Regions from separate parts of the Neorhizobium phenanthreniclasticum genome, predicted to be linked through region 1. Evidence: predicted binding sites of a transcription regulator. Region 1 holds the regulator's gene; the other holds the start of a gene.

Region 1 (3,867 bases):
GCAGCTCTTGCAGGAACTGGCGGCCAAGGCCTCCAGGCTCACCGGCGTCGCCGAACGGGAAATCTTCGACATTATCCTGCAGCGGGAAAGGCTCGGCTCCACCGGCGTCGGCCATGGCATCGCCATCCCGCATGGCAAGCTCAGCAGCATCTCCTCCATCAAGGGGATTTTCGCGCGGCTCGAAACGCCGGTCGATTTCGAAGCACTTGACGATGAGCCGGTAGACCTCGTTTTCCTGCTGCTTGCGCCGGAAGGCGCCGGAGCTGACCACCTGAAGGCGTTATCGCGGATTGCCCGCGTGCTGCGCGATCAGGATCTGGTGGCGAAGCTGCGCAAGACCGATTCCGCATCGGCAATCTACGCCTTTCTGAACGAGGAACAGGCTAACCACGCCGCATGACGGCACAGATTTTTCGTGGGGACGAAGCGAAACCGCCCGGCTGCTGGAGAAGCGCCGGGCGGTTTTGTTCTGGGGATTTTCAGACCTGCCCGTCGATCACTGATCGAGGTCCGATTTCAGCCGATCCAGCAATCGGACGGCATGCGCGGCGTATTCCCCGATCCAGCGATCACTGATCGCCTTGATCGGCACCGAATTCAGATAGTTCCAGCGTTCACGCCCTTCCCGCTTCACAATCACCAGATCCGCGTCCTCCAGAACCCTCAGATGCTGCATGACCGTGCAGCGATCCATATCAAAGAAGGTTTCGCAGAGTGCGCCCGTCGTTTGCGGCTTGTCCTTCAACTGATCCAGGATTTGCCGCCGCCGGGGATGGGCGAGCGCCTTGAAAACGGCATCGATCTGCGATTCGCTTGACATGTTATATTTTTATAACATATTTTGGATACCGGCAAGAAATCGCGGGGAAGAGCTGCGACATTTCCAAAAGGGAGGAGAATTTGTCATGACCGGACACATCTACGGCGGCATCGACATCGCCATGAAAGTCCCGCCGCATCAGTATCAGGAGACGCTCGCTTTCTACCGAGACGTCGTCAGGCTCAAGGAGATTACCGACAAGGCGCCGGCCATAGGCTTCGAACTCGGTCCAAACAAATTATGGATCGACGAGGCGCCGATGCTGAGCCAGGCAGAGATCTGGCTGGAGCTTTTCACCGACGATTTCGGTGCCGCAGCGGCTCACCTGGAGAAATCGGGTGTCGTTCGTTGCGATGCGATCGAGCCCCTGCCGGGCGGCTTCAAGGGCGGCTGGGTGACGAATCCTGCCAACATCGTGCACATGGTGCGAGAACCCGCCGCCTGGTGAGACGACAGAAGACCGCACCATGGCAAAAGCGGGCGAGACCGCCCGCCTCCAGAATTGTCAGGCTTTGTTCTCGCCAGCCGGCTCGGCCGCCGAGGCTTCCGGTTTGGGGCCGCCTTTTGCAACGCCGACCATGGCCGGACGCAGGACGCGTTCGCCGATCGTAAAGCCTGCCTGCACCACCTGCACGACCGTGTTGTTCGGTACGGTGGTGTCCGGTATTTCGAACATGGCCTGATGGAAGTGCGGATCGAACTTCTGGCCTTCCGCCTCGATCCTCTTCACGCCATGGCGTTCCAGCGCCGACAACATGGAGCGCTCGGTCATTTCAACGCCTTCCAGAAGCGTCGTCAGCGTGGCATCGGCCCCAGCGCGCATTTCGGTCGGCACGGCATCCAGCGCACGGCGGAGGTTATCCGAAACGGCTAGCATATCGCGGGCGAAGCCCGCGACCGAATAGGACTTGGCGTCCTTCACGTCGCGCTCGGTGCGGCGGCGCAGGTTATCCATCTCGGCGGCAAGCCGCAGGAAGCGGTCACGCAGTTCGGCATTCTCCGCCTTCAGCACGCCCAGGGGATCGGTCGTCTGGCCTGCATCCGGGGCCGGCGCTTCGGCGGCGTTCTGATTGGCCGCGTCCTCAAGAGCAGACGCCACGGCTTCCGTCGTATTTTCGGCGGCAGTTGTGTCAGGTCCGTTCTTCTTGGTTTCGTCGGTCATGACGGTCTCCAGTTATTCTTTGCTTAGATTTCCGGGCTTCGATTTGTGCCCGATATCGAGGTTTAAGATGGAAAAATCAAGGCTTGGCGGAAACTCGGACGCCGGAAGCTTGCCTCTTCAGCGCGACAGCCTTGCGAGAAGCTGGGCGGTGTAGTCCACCATCGGCACAATACGAGAGTAATTGAGCCGCGTCGGACCAATGACGCCGACAGCGCCTATGATATGATCCTCGCCGTCGCGATAGGGCGCCACAATGAGCGAGGAACCGGAAAGCGAAAAGAGCTTGTTCTCCGAGCCGATGAAGATACGCACACCCGGCCCTCTCTCGGCGAGTTCAAGAATTTCGATCAGACTGTCCTTCTTTTCGAGATCGTCGAAAAGAAGGCGCAAACGATCCAGATCGGCTGAATCGTCGAGGCCCTGAAGAAGGTTGGCGCGGCCGCGAACAATAAGCTGGCTCGGCTTGCCCTCCTCATTGTCCCCCGACCAGACGGCCAGCCCTCGCTCGACGAGCTCCTGCGAGAGAGTATAAAGCTCTCCCTGCACCTGGTCTTTCAGCCTCGTAAGCTCGTTGCGCAGCTCCGGCAGCGTCTGACCGGTCAGATGCGCATTCAGGAAATTCGCCGCTTCCGTGAGCTGTGACGAAGTCACGCCGGCGGGCAGCTCGATGATGCGGTTCTCCACCTGATTGTGATCGCCGACCAGCACGGCAAGCGCCTTGGTGGGCTCCAGCCGGATGAATTCCACATGCTTGAGGACAGGGTCGCTCTTCGTGGTGATGACGAGACCGGCGCCGCGCGACATGCCGGACAGCATGAGGCTTGCTTCCGCCATCAGGCTCTCCATCGGCTGGTCGCGGTCACCCGGCCGGATCTGCCGTTCGATCGTGGCGCGTTCCTCATCAGAAAGATTGCCGACCTGCATGAAGGCATCGACGAAGAACCGAAGGCCCGATTGGGTCGGCAGCCGGCCGGCGCTGACATGCGGCGAATAGATCAGGCCGAGTTCTTCGAGGTCGCTCATCACGTTGCGCACGGATGCCGGCGACAGCGACATCGGCAGGAGCCGCGACAGATTGCGGGAACCAAGCGGCTCACCGGTTTCGAGATAGCTTTCGACAACGCGACGGAAGATTTCCCGCGAGCGATCGTCGAGCACAGAGCCGCTGTCCCTACCCGTCGGTCTCGAAAACCCCATTTATTCCTTCACCGTGCCGTTGATCTGCTATGAAAATATAGTCATTCCTCCGGCTATCGCAAAAGGGAAAATCGGATGACCCATTTCCCTCGCATGACAGACGACAAACGCCCTTTTCCTGCAGGATCGCCGCCCGAATATCAAGATTCGCAATTCCAGACGGAAAACCGCTTCGCACTTTTCCTGGAATTGGCTGGAATTTTCAGATTTCGCAATTCCGGACGGAAAACCGCTTCGCACTTTTCCTGGAATTGCTTTAGAAGGCTGAAACCGAAATCCAGGGAGTGGCGAATGCGGCCTTCAGGCAGACAGATAAACCAGATGCGCAAGGTTTCGTTCGAGCGCAATTTCTCCAAGCATGCGGAAGGCTCCTGCCTCGTCAAATTTGGCGACACACATGTGCTCTGCACTGCGAGCCTTGAAGAAAAGACGCCGCCATGGCTGCGCAATTCCGGCAAGGGCTGGGTGACCGCCGAATACGGCATGCTGCCGCGCGCCACGGGCGAGCGCATGAAGCGCGAGGCCGCCGCCGGCAAACAGGGCGGGCGCACCCAGGAAATCCAGCGTCTCATCGGCCGGTCGCTCCGCGCCGTCATCAACCTCGAGGCGCTCGGCGAGAAGCAGGTCACGATCGACTGCGACGTCATCCAGGCGGACGGCGGCACGCGCACCGCCTCGATCACCGGCG
Region 2 (3,867 bases), on a different contig from region 1:
GGAAAATCAGATATACTGGAAGTCCCTTTAGCCATCTTACGCCCTCTTTTCCTCGTTTGTCAGGAAACGTTCAATTTCTTGCATCATGCCCATAACCTCACTCCGGGCCTTTCTGACCGAGTCGCTGAGCTCAAGCATTTGCAGTGTCCCATATCCCAGTCTGATGTCCCGATAGGGGTTTCGCTCATACAGCTCGGTATCAAGGAGGTGTGAATCATATCCCTGCTCTTGCAGGTTCGCGATGAAGGGGCGGATCAGGCGGTAAGCTTCCAGTGAGCGGCCGGGGAGAGTGATCCGGGTTCTGAAGTTGAGATGTGGAATGTTTCGCCCGGTACGATCGCAGGTGTCAGCCACGTCCATTGCTGCCTGGCCGGCAGCAAGGATCTCGTCTTGGTTTGGCTGGATCGGGGTCATAACGATGTCCGAGCCGGCGATGATCGTGTCCCGTAGCACGGTGTCTTGCCCAGGGGAGTCTATTAACACGACGTCAAACCCGGCGGTTTCGTTCTCCAGAATATGCTGAAGTGATGCGTTAGTTACCGCCGTTCGAAGCTCAATGCCGTCTGGCCTGTTGTCCTTCGCCTCTGAACGGGACCACCACTCATTCAGGTTTTGTCGTCCGTCTGCATCAACCAAAAGCACTTGCTTACCTTGAAGCGCATATTCCCCGGCGATCAGGATTACGGCGGTCGTCTTCCCCGCGCCGCCCTTGCCGCTTACCAGCGACATGCAAATTGCCATTTCACAATCCACTTCCTGTCTAAGACTTCAACCCGTCCCCTAGCGGTCCGACGTGTGTTCGATCGGAACATTAGTATCGTCGTTAAGATCTTCACATCGAAGAGAACCTACCATGTGAAAACACGCGGGTTAAGATCAAAACGTGCGTGTGATCACACCCTGCTAGACATCAATAAAGCCACACGGGTTGGTCGTGTGGCTTTTACAATTGTCTGGGTCGAGTGGTGACCCCGGAGCCGCGTGAGGCCGTCTTTGGCGCTCGCACGGAGGGCGCAAGGGCGAAGAGCGAAGCGTCCCTTTCGCCTGAGTACGAGGGACAGACGAAGGCCTTCAGAAGCGGTTTTGGCGGTGAACCCTGGTGAGCGTTCCAACGGAAAGAGTGCGAAGCGAAACGGAGCCAGTCGAGAGGTGAAATTTGATTGAAATTATGGGGTAGTGCTTTAGGTCATGGGTGGCATGGGTGGGTGGCATGGGTGGCAGGATACGCAAAGATGTTTTACATATTGCATTGCGATCGTGGGACAAGCCCACGATGAGGGTCGCAAAGCTCCGGGAAGGCCTAGTTGATTGATGAGTGAGGACACAATCGAAGTGCCGACAGCCAAGCAACGCAAGGGGCGTCTAATCAACGTGCGCGTCAGCGATGCAGAGCATTCGGCCATCGAAGAAGCGGCCAAGTCGGCCGGTATGAGTGTGTCTGCTTTTTTCCGTTCGCTGCTCCTCGAGGGTGCTGGCGTTCGACCCATTCTGACTGCGGAAGACAGGTTGATCATGGCCGCGTTGCTCGAAGACATGCGGATGATCGGCATCAATTTGAATCAGGTAGCCCGCTCCCTGAATGCAGGAAAGGGTGTCCATCCCTCAGAGCTGGACATCAACCTTGGCAACGTCCAGCGGATTCAGGCGGCTGTAATGAGTGAGCTGCGGACACTTTCGCGCCGTGCCGGGCATGAGCGCCGAGGCGAGGTGTAGGCCGTGGAGTTCTTTTTCGGCACTTTCACAAGCGAATGGGAGCAAAGGCGCGCGGCGCTATTGCACGAAATGACGCTCGGCGGCCGTGGGAGGGCTGTCGAGGAAGAGCTTGAGAAGAGACTGAAGAATCTGCAGCACCAGGTTGGGATGTCTAAAGGCGGGTCGGGATCTAGGGGAGGGGTGAGGACATCGGCATTCAACGTGTCATCGCCTTCGAGGACGATGGCTGCCGGTTCGGGTGCTATGCGATCAATGGACGTTCGTCTTGCAAGCGTTGCCAAAGGGAGCCAGCCAGCAGTTGTCAAACTGGCTTCCTACGGTGGTGGCGCCCGCGTCGGCTCGATGCTCAACTATGTTTCCAGAGGGGGGGAGCTGAAGGTTGAGAACGAAAACGGCGAGACGTTGCGTGGCCGTGAGGAGCTGGCGCGTCTCCGTGGCGATTGGAATCACCTTTTCCAAAACAGGACCGAGAGCCGCGATATCGGCGCGTTTAGCGTCGAGGTGAGCGTTTCCGGCGGCTCGAACCCGCATGAGCAGGTGCGGGACATTGTCAGCAGTGGCTTTGGTGATCGACGCTACGCTTACTCTGTCGAAACCCGAAACGACGGATCGCTGAAGGTCGAGGGTTATGTCGTGTTGCGCAGCGGGCAGGGCGAGCGGCTGACGGCTGACGCGAAGGCGGCCGCCATCGTTCAGGAGCGTTTCGACGCCAGCGCCGTTGCGAAAGAGGCCCCCGCGGCTTTCTCGTTCACAGGCTATGGCAATGGCGTGGAATATGGCGCTGCCAAGTTGCGAGACCTGATCGCGCAGCGGAACGACGTTCGAGACGATCAGGGACGCTTGATTGCCGATGACAAGGCTGCGGGCGACCTAGTGCAAAAGGAATGGCGGGATGAGCTGCACAGCCGCAAGAGCCGTGACGTGATGCACGTGATCATGTCGGCGCGTGCCGGCACGGATGCTGTCGCTTTCGAAGGAGCTGTTCGCGACTTCCTGGCTGAGCAGTTTGCGGGCCATCGGTACGTTTTCGCTATGCACGATCCGGAGAGCGATCCGAAAGAAGCAGGGGAGGGGGGCAAACGGCCGCATGTTCATGCTCATGCCATCGTTACCATGCGTTCGGAATCGGGCGACCGGATCGAGACGACTCCGGCCACCTTCCGGCAATGGCGTGAGGTCATGGCCGAGAAGGCGCGTGACCACGGCATCAATATGGAAATGACCGATCGGCGAGAGTTCGCCACGCCGCCAGCCTTCACGCGAAATCAGGTTCGCGCCGTCAAGCATGACGGTCGAACCGAGCATGTAGGCACCAGCGATCCGGCGCAGGCGCGATATGACGCAAAGCGAGCTGGTCGGCGCGTGGTGGCGACGAGCCAGAGAAGCCGCCAGTACATCCTAAAAGCGCAGGAGACCTGGCAGAAGATTGCAGTCAACGCCGGCGACACAGTGGTTGCGGCCTACGCCGCTCAGCATCGCTCCTATCTGGAAAACGGCCTTGCCCAAACGGACCAATCGCCTGCTGATGCAGTCATTCATGCAGATTTCGGCGGTGATTACCGCTCCAATATGGTAGCAATCAGAGACATGTTGTCGGAGGCAAAGGACATGCGCGAGCAGACACGCCCAGAGTTCGAAGCGTACGAAAAGACTGTTGAAACGGCTCTATTCAACCTTCAGCGCAGCGCTGGTCCAGAGGACCGGTCAGGCTTCGAAGAAGTTTCCTCCCTCGCTCGCGAGATCGTCGATTTGCGCAGGCAGATGCTCGAAATGAAGGAGCGTGGGCTTGATGAGCAGGATGGACGCAACGCTGCTGGCGACGTCTCCAGAGAAAGTGGCGTCGCGCCGGAAAGAACGGCATCTGAGGTGCAAGAGCAGACGGATGCTAACCTTCAGTGGGAGGCGGCTGTTGCCAAGCATGGAGAGGCTGTCGTTGAGGCTGGTAACGATGCGATGGCAAATGTGGAACACTATCGCTCCGGCCTCGCCCATATCGAAGCCGGCGAGCTCGGAGACGAAAACCGGGAGCAATATGAGAAGGGCCTTGAGGCTTCGCTTCATCACGCAGCTCAACTCGCCGCTACCGGAAACGGCTATCTCCGGGATGTTGCCAACGAAGATCCGGAACTGCGCGCGGAGATCGAGACCATTGAG

What was found. Region 1 encodes HrcA, which represses chaperone genes, less so after heat shock. Its sites were predicted from a motif close to GTTAGCACTCNCNNNNNGNGAGTGCTAAC; they were not measured.
Region 2: ABK249_RS30555 (DUF6290 family protein) is a predicted target of HrcA. The motif match lies at 1,100-1,128, and genes of this name have one in related genera.

The regions. Positions count from the first base shown of each region.
Region 1 is NZ_JBEAAL010000001.1:702,995-706,861, forward strand. Features, by position in the region: gene ptsN (PTS IIA-like nitrogen regulatory protein PtsN) at 1-400, shown strand, start outside; gene ABK249_RS03465 (ArsR/SmtB family transcription factor) at 497-820, opposite strand; gene ABK249_RS03470 (VOC family protein) at 906-1,268, shown strand; gene grpE (nucleotide exchange factor GrpE) at 1,326-1,982, opposite strand; gene hrcA (heat-inducible transcriptional repressor HrcA) at 2,100-3,179, opposite strand; gene rph (ribonuclease PH) at 3,471-3,867, shown strand, end outside.
Region 2 is NZ_JBEAAL010000039.1:1,762-5,628, forward strand. Features, by position in the region: gene ABK249_RS30550 (ParA family protein) at 37-729, opposite strand; gene ABK249_RS30555 (DUF6290 family protein) at 1,312-1,713, shown strand; gene ABK249_RS30560 (relaxase/mobilization nuclease domain-containing protein) at 1,717-3,867, shown strand, end outside.